DNA from 3 places in the Micromonospora sp. NPDC004540 genome. Region 1 is predicted to be linked to each of the others. Evidence: riboswitches for the same ligand, from Rfam matches in the RefSeq annotation. Region 1 holds a riboswitch; each other region holds the start of a gene.

The links. Region 1 has a riboswitch for cyclic di-AMP ahead of ABZV78_RS28900 (hypothetical protein). Riboswitches for the same ligand answer to the same signal wherever they lie in the genome.
Region 2: another riboswitch for cyclic di-AMP. It lies ahead of ABZV78_RS17605 (NlpC/P60 family protein); the one in region 1 lies ahead of ABZV78_RS28900 (hypothetical protein).
Region 3: another riboswitch for cyclic di-AMP. It lies ahead of ABZV78_RS02335 (C40 family peptidase); the one in region 1 lies ahead of ABZV78_RS28900 (hypothetical protein).

The regions. Positions count from the first base shown of each region.
Region 1 is NZ_JBEXLR010000130.1:12,465-15,733, forward strand. Features, by position in the region: gene ABZV78_RS28890 (DUF6153 family protein) at 1-331, opposite strand, end outside; gene ABZV78_RS28895 (YibE/F family protein) at 545-1,870, shown strand; cyclic di-AMP (ydaO/yuaA leader) riboswitch at 2,025-2,156, shown strand; gene ABZV78_RS28900 (hypothetical protein) at 2,160-3,179, shown strand.
Region 2 is NZ_JBEXLR010000048.1:14,034-17,302, forward strand. Features, by position in the region: gene ABZV78_RS17600 (peptidoglycan recognition family protein) at 1-829, opposite strand, end outside; cyclic di-AMP (ydaO/yuaA leader) riboswitch at 1,037-1,172, shown strand; gene ABZV78_RS17605 (NlpC/P60 family protein) at 1,243-2,223, shown strand; gene dcd (dCTP deaminase) at 2,282-2,860, opposite strand; gene ABZV78_RS17615 (pyridoxamine 5'-phosphate oxidase family protein) at 2,935-3,269, shown strand, end outside.
Region 3 is NZ_JBEXLR010000004.1:16,724-19,992, forward strand. Features, by position in the region: gene ABZV78_RS02330 (radical SAM protein) at 1-1,148, shown strand, start outside; cyclic di-AMP (ydaO/yuaA leader) riboswitch at 1,425-1,574, shown strand; gene ABZV78_RS02335 (C40 family peptidase) at 1,678-2,718, shown strand; gene ABZV78_RS02340 (aldo/keto reductase family oxidoreductase) at 2,742-3,269, opposite strand, start outside.

The sequences.
Region 1 (3,269 bases):
CCGCCGGGGCGACGCCGCGCGACCCGGCCCTCAGCAGCACGGCGAGCAGCAGCACGACAGCGAACGCGCCCAGCACGGCCAGGCAGATGCTCCACCCGGACGGGTCACCGCCCGGATGGGTCAGCGGCAGCGCGCGCACCGGGCAGCCGTCGTCCATGCAGTCCGGGGCGGTGGCGGCCTCGCCGGTGTGTCCGGCCGCGTGGGCGGCCGGCCGCCCCGCCGACGCGTGCCCGCCGTGGCCGAGGGTGTGCATCGCGGTCAACCCGACCAGCGTGCAGAGCAGCAGCAGGAGCCGGACCCACCGCCCGGTCACCGCCGTCCGCATCGCCACGCCCCCACGGTAGCCAACTCCCGCGCGACCCGGCCCGGAACCGCCACCGGTCGGGTCCCGGCCCGCGTCTCGTCCCCGGCGCGGTCAGGCTCACGTGGCTACCATTCCCGGCGACGACCCGGCCCGCATCGTTCCGCGAGCATCCGGGCCGCCCGGTGAACCGACCGGCCCGCCAGACACGCATCCCGCATGCGAATCGTTGGGAGTAACGCCATGGGCGCCGACCACACCCGTCCCGTTCCGTCCGCCCCGCCGGGGGTACGACGGATCCTGGTCGCGACGGTGGTGCCGCTCTTCGTGATCACCGTGGTCGCCGCAGTGGTGCTCTGGCCCCGGCAGGACCGGGATCCGGCGGCCGGGCCCGCGCTGCCCCGCTACCACGGCACGGTGACCCGGGTGGTGACCGTGCCCTGCCCGCCGACCCCGGAGGCGCCGGAGGGGGGACCGGGCGGCTCCGCCGGGCCGTGCGGGACGGTGACCGTCGCCGCCGAGCAGGGCCCGGACGCCGGCCGGCAGGTCGAGACGCCCGTGCCCGCCGGCCCCGGCGCGCCCCGCGTCGAGGTCGGCGACGAGGTGATCCTGGTCGAGCTGACCGACCCGGCCGATCCGGCGGTGAAGAGCTACAACATCGCCGAGCACCAGCGCGGCACGCCGCTGGTCTGGCTGGCGGTGCTCTTCGCCGTGGCGATCGTGGCGTTCGGCCGCTGGCGCGGGCTGGCCGCGCTGGGCGGGCTGGTGGCGAGCTTCGCCATTCTGCTCGGCTTCGTGCTGCCGGGAATCGGCGCCGGCCAGCCACCGCTGCTGGTGGCGATCGTCGGCGCCGCTCTGATCATGTTCGTGGTGCTCTACCTGACGCACGGGATCACCGCGCAGACCTCGGTGGCCGTGCTCGGCACGCTCGGCAGCCTCGTGCTGACCGGGGTGCTCGGCACCCTGGCCACGGCCGCCACCCACCTGACCGGCTTCGGCAGCGAGGACGCCACCACCCTGTCGATGTTCCAGCGCGACGTGGACCTGCACGGCCTGCTGCTGGCCGGGATCGTCATCGGCTCGCTGGGTGTGCTGGACGACGTCACGGTCACCCAGGCGGCCACGGTCACCGAGTTGGCCCACGCCAACCCCGCGCTGTCCCGGCGGCATCTCTACCGGGCGGCCACCCGGGTGGGCCGGGCGCACATCGCCTCCACGGTCAACACCATCGTGCTGGCCTACGCGGGCGCTTCGCTGCCGCTGCTGCTCCTGCTCGTCGCCGATTCCCGGCCGGTGGGCGAGATCCTCACCAGCGAGTTCCTGGCCCAGGAGATCGTCCGCAGCGCGGTGGCCACGCTCGGCCTGATCGCCGCCGTACCGCTGACCACCGCACTGGCCGCGATGGTCACCACCGCCGGGCGGCGCGCGACCGCCGCGAAGCCGGCGGATCCCCCCGCGCCGCGGTCGTCGGTCGGGCGGGACGAGGCGCTGGAGGCGCTCGGCGGGGCGCCCGGGCCGCGCGCCGGCGGGTGGCCCGGCGGCGACAGGAGCACGGAGGCCGCATGGTGACACTCCGCAGCGTGACGGCGGATTCCAAACGCGATCCTGGTCACGCTGGGCAAGGACGAAATCTCGCTATTGGTCGGCTTCCGGACGTAGAACACGGGGAGGACTCTCGGGTAACCTCGCTGCCGGTCACCGCCGAAGGCACACACCGGCGCCAGCGGTGCCGCCGCCCAATCGCCCGCGGGCGAGCCGGGGAACCAGGTACATGGGGTGAATCCGCGCGAGCGGTAGGGGCCACTTCCGTCCCGAACCCGGCAGCTAACCCGGTCGGCGGCCGACGGAAGGGAACACTGTGACGGCACCCCTGCGCCGCTGGCTGACCCCCGTGGTGGCCGTGCTGGCCGCGCTCGCCGTGCTGGCCGGGCCGACCCCGGCTACGGCGGCTCCGAGCACCCCCACCCCCTCGGGGCACTCCGAGGACGACGACGACCCCCTCATCACCGAGGCCATCGACACCGCCAACCGGGCCTACATCCAGGCCAAGGCGAAGCTGGACAAGTCGCGCAAGCGCCAGCTCCAGCTCGCCCTCGAGGTGAAGGCGGCGCAGGCCGAACTCGACGCGCTGAGCCCGCAGGTGGCCCAGATCGCCGCGCAGTCCTACCGGACCGGCCGGATGGGCGCCATGGCCATGCTGCTGGAGAGCAACGCGCCCGACTCGTTCGTCCGGCGGGCCTCCGCCCTCGACGAGCTGAACCTGTTCAACGCGCAGAAGCTCGCCGCCATCAACGCCGCGAAGACCCGCGCGGAGCAGGCCAAGATCGCGCTCGACGCCGAGGTGCGCGAGCAGGAGAAGCAGAAGAACGCGATGGCCCGCGAGAAGGCCGAGACCGAGAAGGCGCTGAAGCTGGTCGGCGGGCTCGGCTTCACCGGCGGCCTCGTCGCGGCCACCTCGCCGGTCGCCCGGATCGGCCCCGGCCGCACCTCCGACGGCGACTGGAAGCCCGAGTCGTGCAGCGAGAACGACCCCACCACCTCCGGCTGCGTCACCCCGCGCACGCTGCACGCGTACAAGGAGGTCAAGCGGGCCGGCTTCAACCGGTTCGTGGGCTGCTACCGCCCCGGCGGGCCGTGGGAGCATCCCAAGGGCCGGGCCTGCGACTGGTCTCTGCAGAACAGCGGCTTCTCCTCCTGGCGCACCAAGGACCAGCGGATGTACGGCAACAACGTCGCCGCCTTCCTCATTCGCAACGCCGACCGGCTGGGCATCTACTACGTGATCTGGAACCGGCAGATCTGGTTCCCGGCCACCGGCTGGAAGTCCTACAGCGGACCCTCCGACCACACCGACCACGTGCACATGTCACTGCTCTGACGGCGTACGCCGAGAAGGGCCGGCCCGCGATCGCGGGCCCGGCCGAGGAAGAGCAACCGGGTAGGTGAGCCCGGCAGCCCCCGGGCCCGG
Region 2 (3,269 bases), on a different contig from region 1:
ACTTCTCGTAGGGGGCCGGGATCCACTCGCAGGCGAGGCGGACCGGGCACTCCAGGCCGTCCGGCCGCTCGGCGCGGCGCAGGCCCAGCTTGTGCAGCCCGGACTCGTCCGGCGTCACCGCGGTGGCGGCGAGGGTCACCCGCTGGCCGTCGTCGGTGGTCCGGGCCGCGCCGAGGCCGAGCTGGTCGTAGACCTCGTCGGCGAAGGCCGCCGCCGCGTCCTCGGTGTCCGCGCCGGAGTAGCGGGCCACCGCGCCGTACCAGGCCGCCGGGTCGGTGCCGGCGCCGACCGGCGCTCCCAACTCCTTCTGGTACGAGGCGAGCAGCGCCGCCCCGCCCCGGATGTTCGCGGCCGCGTCGGTGCGCAGCGCCTCCTCGGCGAGGCCGGTGAGCGACGCGGCGGCGTCGAGCGTCTGCAGGGAGGCCTGCGGCAGCACGTCCTCCGCCGGCGCGGCCGCGATGGCCGGGTCGAGGGTGAGCGGACGCGAGTCGTCGCCCCGCGGGTCCTCGTCCTCGTCGACGTGGCCGCTGGCCGGGGTCGCGAGGACGTGCTGGGCGTCGGTGAGGTGCATCGGGCCGTAGCCGCCGCTGGTGCTCGGCTGGCCCGGGTGGGTGTCCCAACGCGACTCCAGGTAAGAGACGCCGAGGAGGACGCTCTGCGGCACGCCGTACTCCGCCGCGGCGGCGGCGTACTGCTCCTGGCGGTCGCTGGCGGGTTGGGCGGTGAGCGGTTCGGCGGCCACCGGTCCGGTCGTCACCAGCGCGGTGGCGGCGGCGACGGCGGCTGCCAGCAGTATCCGTCTGCCCGACGGCGGGGGTGAGAGGTGCATCGAACCTCCAGACAGGGATGGGGGTCACTGCGTCCCCACCCTCACCCCGCGCACCCTCCGGGTCAATACCTTTCCAGCCAGTAATCTCGCATGAAGAAAACCTTCACGTACGGAGTGTCACGCCCTGTTGGGTTGCGGAACGATAACGACGCTCTCTACTCTGGTCAATCGTCGACCGCCAGCTTCACCGTCCAACCGGGTGGTGACGGTCCGACACCGCCGAGTCGCCTCCGGGCGAGCCGGGGACCCAGGTAACTGGGGTGAATCCGCAGCCACTGCGGTAGGGCGGCTCCCTTCCCGCCCGAACCCGTCAGCTAACCCGGTAGGCGGCCAGGAAGAAGGAGTACGGAAGCCCGGTGGCACACCATGCCCCGCGGCCACCGTCGGGCCGGTCGGTCGACCGGTCGCCGGCTGTGCCGCGTTCCCGCTGGTCCCGCTTCACCACCGCACTGGCCGCCCTGGTCGGCACCGCCGTCGTCCTGACCGGCGGCGCCACGGCGGCGCACGCCGAACCGTCGGTCGCCGAGATCGAGCGCCAGATCGACCAGGACTGGAACAAGCTCGAACCGGTCATCGAACAGGTCAACGCCACTCGCGAGCAGCTCGCCGCCAAGCGGAAGCAGGCCGCCGCGCTCGCCAAGCAGATCGCCCCGCTCCAGGCCCGGGTGGACGCCGCCCTCGGTCAGGTGGGCGGCCTCGCCGCCGACGCCTACAAGGGCGACAACAACCTCTCCACCGTCAACGCGCTGCTGGGCAGCCGGTCGCCGAGCGACCTGGTGGACAGCCTCGAACTGCTCGACCGCTTCGCGCACCGCCAGCAGGAGCAGGTGCGGGCCGTCGCCGAGCTGCGCGACCAGCTGGCCGCCAAGAAGCAGCCGCTGGACGCGATGATCACCGAGCTGGCCCGTACCGAGGCCCAGCTCGCGGCCAGGAAGAAGCAGATCGACGCCGAGATCGTCAAGCTCCAGAAGCTCCGGCTCAAGGTCTACGGCAGCGGTGGCGGCGGTCCGCTGCGCCCGGCGCCCTGCCCCGCCGGCTACCCCGGTGGCCCGGCCGGCGTCGCGGTCAAGTTCGCCTGCGCCCAGATCGGCAAGATCTACGTCTGGGGCGCCGCCGGCCCCGACCACTACGACTGCTCCGGCCTCACCATGGCGGCCTGGGCCAAGGCCGGCGTCTCGCTGCCGCACAACGCCCGGCAGCAGCACGACGTGACCAGGCGGGTGAGCCGGAGCGAGCTGCGCGCCGGGGACCTCGTCTTCTACTACAGCGACCTGCACCACGTCGCCATGTACGTCGGTGACGGCTGGGTGGTGCACGCCTCCCAGTCCGGCAAGCCGATCACGATGAAACGCGTCGACGACGGCCAGATCAACAGCTACGGCCGCCCCGGCTGACCGGTCCGCAGGGGCTTCCGCGTCGCGGGGGCCCCTGCGCCGTTCCGGCGGCGGTTGGTCAGCGGGTCGGCCAGGTGCGCCAGCTCTGCCAGGACCGGCTCGGGGTCGGCCCGCGCTGCCCCTGGTAGCGCGACCCGTAGATGGCCGAGCCGTACGGGTGCTCGGCCGGCGACGAGAGCCGGAAGATGCAGAGCTGACCGATCTTCATGCCGGGCCAGAGCGTGATCGGCAGGTTCGCCACGTTGGACAGCTCCAGCGTGACGTGGCCGGAGAAGCCCGGGTCGATGAATCCGGCGGTGGAGTGGGTGAGCAGGCCGAGCCGGCCCAGGCTGGACTTGCCCTCCAGACGCCCGGCAAGCTGGTCGCCCAGCGAGATCACCTCCAGTGTGGAGGCGAGCACGAACTCGCCCGGGTGCAGCACGAACGGCTGCCCCTCGGGCACCTCCACCATCGAGGTCAGGTCGTCCTGCTGCACGGCCGGGTCGATGTGGGTGTAGAGATGGTTGTTGAAGACCCGGAACAGCCGGTCGAGACGTACGTCGATGCTGGACGGCTGCACCAGCGTGGGCTCGAAGGGCTCCAGCGCGAGCGTGCCCGCCTTGATCTCGGAGACCAGGTCGCGGTCGGAGAGCAGCATCGGAACACCATACCGGTACGGGTGACCTGCGTGTCGGACTACATCTTCGTACACGTGTTCGATAGAATGTCCGCATGGCTTCCTGGTCCGAATTCGCCGCCGACGAGCCCCGACTCGCCGCCGAGATCCGCATCCTGTTGCAGCAGTACGGGCCGGGTTTCGGCTACCTCGCCACGGTCCGCGCCGACGGCGGCCCGCGGGTGCACCCGGTCTCCCCGGTCATCACCGACGACGGGCTCTGGTGCTTCGTCATCGACTCGCCGAAGCGTCGCGACCTCGAACGCGACGGCCGCTACGCGCTGCACTCCTTCCCGCCGGAGGAGAGCGACGACGAGGCCTACGTGGCCGGCCGGGCCCGCCCGGTGACCGACCCGGCGACGGTGGCCCGGGTGGCCCGGATCGGCCGGGC
Region 3 (3,269 bases), on a different contig from region 1:
AACTGGGCAGCGCCGCACTGCGCCGGCCGCCGGAGGAGATCGTGCTCACCGGCGGCCCGTACGGGCTGCGCCGCACGGTCGTCTCGGTCCGCACCAACCCCGACTCGCCGTACCGGGTCAAGGACGACGGCGACGGCAGCCTGCGGCTGTTCCTGGACGGCCGGCCGATCGCCGACGTCGGGCTGCCCCCGATGCCGGACTACTACCGGCACACGCTCGCCAACGGAAAGTCGGTGATGGAGGTCGCGCCGACGATCCAGTGGGGCTACCTCATCTACCTGACCGTGTTCCGGGTCTGCCAGTACTTCGGCGCCAAGGAGGAGTGCCAGTACTGCGACATCAACCACAACTGGCGTCAGCACAAGCAGGCCGGCCGCCCGTACACCGGGGTCAAGCCCGTCGACGAGGTGCTGGAGGCGCTGGAGATCATTGACCGGCACGACACCACCGGCGCGTCGCGGGCCTACACCCTGACCGGCGGCAGCATCACGTCCAAGGTCGACGGGCTGGCCGAGGCCGACTTCTACGGCCGGTACGCCCAGGCGATCGAGGAGCGGTTCCCGGGCCGGTGGATCGGCAAGGTGGTCGCCCAGGCGTTGCCCCGGGCCGACGTGCAGCGGTTCCACGACTACGGCATCCGGATCTACCACCCCAACTACGAGGTGTGGGACAAGCGGCTGTTCGAGCTCTACTGCCCCGGCAAGGAGCGGTATGTGGGTCGGGAGGAGTGGCACCGACGCATCCTCGACTCCGCCGAGGTCTTCGGGCCGCGCAACGTCATCCCGAACTTCGTCGCGGGCGTCGAGATGGCCGCACCGTACGGCTTCACCAGCGTGGACGAGGCGATCGACTCCACCGCCGAGGGCCTGCAGTATTTCATGTCCCGGGGCATCACCCCGCGGTTCACCACCTGGTGCCCCGAGCCGACCACCCCGCTGGGCAGAACCAACCCACAGGGCGCGCCGCTCGAGTACCACATCCGGCTACTGGAGGCCTACCGCGCGACCATGGAGGCCAACGGCCTGTCCAGCCCGCCCGGGTACGGCCCGGCCGGCCCCGGCCGAGCGGTCTTCTCGGTCAGCTCGTTCATGGACAGCCTGCCCGCCGACCTGACACCGGAGCCGGTAAGCCAAGCCCACCAGGAATGATCAGGGCCTACCACGACGGCAACGAGCTGGTGTGTCGCCGGTGGGGCACTTCACGCCGCGTGGGCACCCTTTCTTATTTACGTCGCTGAAGCCGAACGATATTAGCGGCGATTAAGAATTTGATTAGCGGAACCTTATCGCACACATAATTCCGGCACTCAATGTACCCGCCCGACAGCGCAGAGAATTGTCCTCACCGACTCGTTGATTTCCGTGGGCCGCCCTCACTAATGTTGGTCAGCGTTCCGGATGTCGGTCTCCACCTGGAGTGCCCCGGGACGGCCACCGCCGAGTCGCTGGACGTCACTGACGTCGCAAGGCGAGCCGGGGAACCACCGCAGTTTCGGGGTGAATCCGCATCAGCGGTAGGGCGCCTTCCACGCCCGAATCCGTCAGCTAACCCGGTAGGCGGTCGAGGTCGGCACGCGCCGTGGCGTGCGTGGGCCTCGAGTGGAGGGAGCCGAACCTGTTGCCACCCGTGCGTACGCGGCCTACCGGAGCACGTCTGCTCACCAGCATCCTCGCCGCCATGGCGGCGGTGATGGTGGTCGTCGGGCCAGCGGCTCATGCCGCCCACGCGGCACCGTCGGCCGCCGACGTCCAGCGGCAGATCGACGCGGCGTGGGAAAAGCTCGAACCCGTCATCGAGCAGTACAACAAGGTCCGGTCGGACCTGGCCGCGAACCAGCGGAGATCGGCCGAACTGAACCGGCGGATAGAGCCACTTGGCAAGACGGTGGAGGCCAGTAGGACCCGCGTCCAGGAGATCGTGACGGGGTATTACAAGCAGGAAAGGTCGCTCTCCACATTCAACGCCCTGCTGTCCCGTGGCTCCGCGCCGACCGCGTTGGGCGATCAGCTCGCGCTCGTGAATCAGGTGACGAATTCTGAGCAGCGACAGATCAACCGGCTGTCGGCCCAGCAGGCGAGTTACGATGCCGACAAGGAGAAGGTCGACGCGCTGATCGCGGTACAGCAGCGCCAGCAGGCCCAGTTGGCGGCCCGCAAGAAGGCCATCGACGCCGAGATCAAGCGCCTGGATGCGCTACACCGGCAGATCGCCGCCACGGAGAAGGCCGCAGCGGCGAAGGCGGCCGCGGACGCCGCGGCGGCCAGAGCCGCAACTGCCGCGCAGTCGGCCGCCACGGCCACCAGCACCTCACCCATCACGTCGAGCAGTTCGCTGTTCATCGGTGGGAAGTGTCCCGCCGTCCCCATCACGGGCAGCGGCGGCGTCGCGGCGAAGACGGCGTGCAAGCAGATCGGCAAGCCGTACGTGTGGGCGGCCGACGGTCCGGACTCGTTCGACTGCTCCGGCCTGACCCAGTACGCGTGGGCTTCCGCCGGGGTGCAGCTGACCCATTACACCGGTGCTCAATGGACCGAAGGCGTGGCGGTGAGCAAGGCCAACCTTCGCACGGGTGACCTTGTCTTCTTCTACGCCGATCACCATCACATGGGCATCTACGTCGGCAACGGGCTGATCGTCCACGCCCCGCACACCGGGGACGTGGTCCGGATGGCCCAGATGGCGAACATGCCCTACAGCGGTGCTCGCCGCCCCGGCTGACCGCCCGGTTCAGCTGGCGCTCATCACGCGATCCCATTCAGTTCGGTCAAGGCGTCGTCGGGAAGGGTCAGTGCGGCAGCGGAGACGTTCTCGCGCAGGTGTGCGACGGATGAGGTGCCGGGGATGAGCAGCATGTTCGGGGAGCGCTGCAGCAGCCACGCCAGCGCGACCGCCATCGGAGTGGCCTCCAGGCGGGCGGCGACGGCGTTGAGCTCCTCGGACTGCAGCGGGGAGAAGCCGCCGAGCGGGAAGTAGGGCACGTAGGCGATGCCCTGCGCGGCGAGGGAGTCGATGAGGTCGTCGTCGTTCCGGTTGGCGATGTTGTAGAGGTTCTGCACGCACACGACCGGCGCGATGGACTGCGCCTCGGCGACCTGCTCGACATTGACGGTGCTGAGCCCGAGATGCTTGATCAGTCCCTGCTGCTGCAGCTGAGCGAGGACCGTGAACGGCTCTTCGATCGAGCCGGGGGTGGGCCGATCGAACCCGCCGACGCGCAGGTTGACCACGTCAAGCACGTCGAGGCCGAGGCGGCGGAGGTTGTCGTGCAC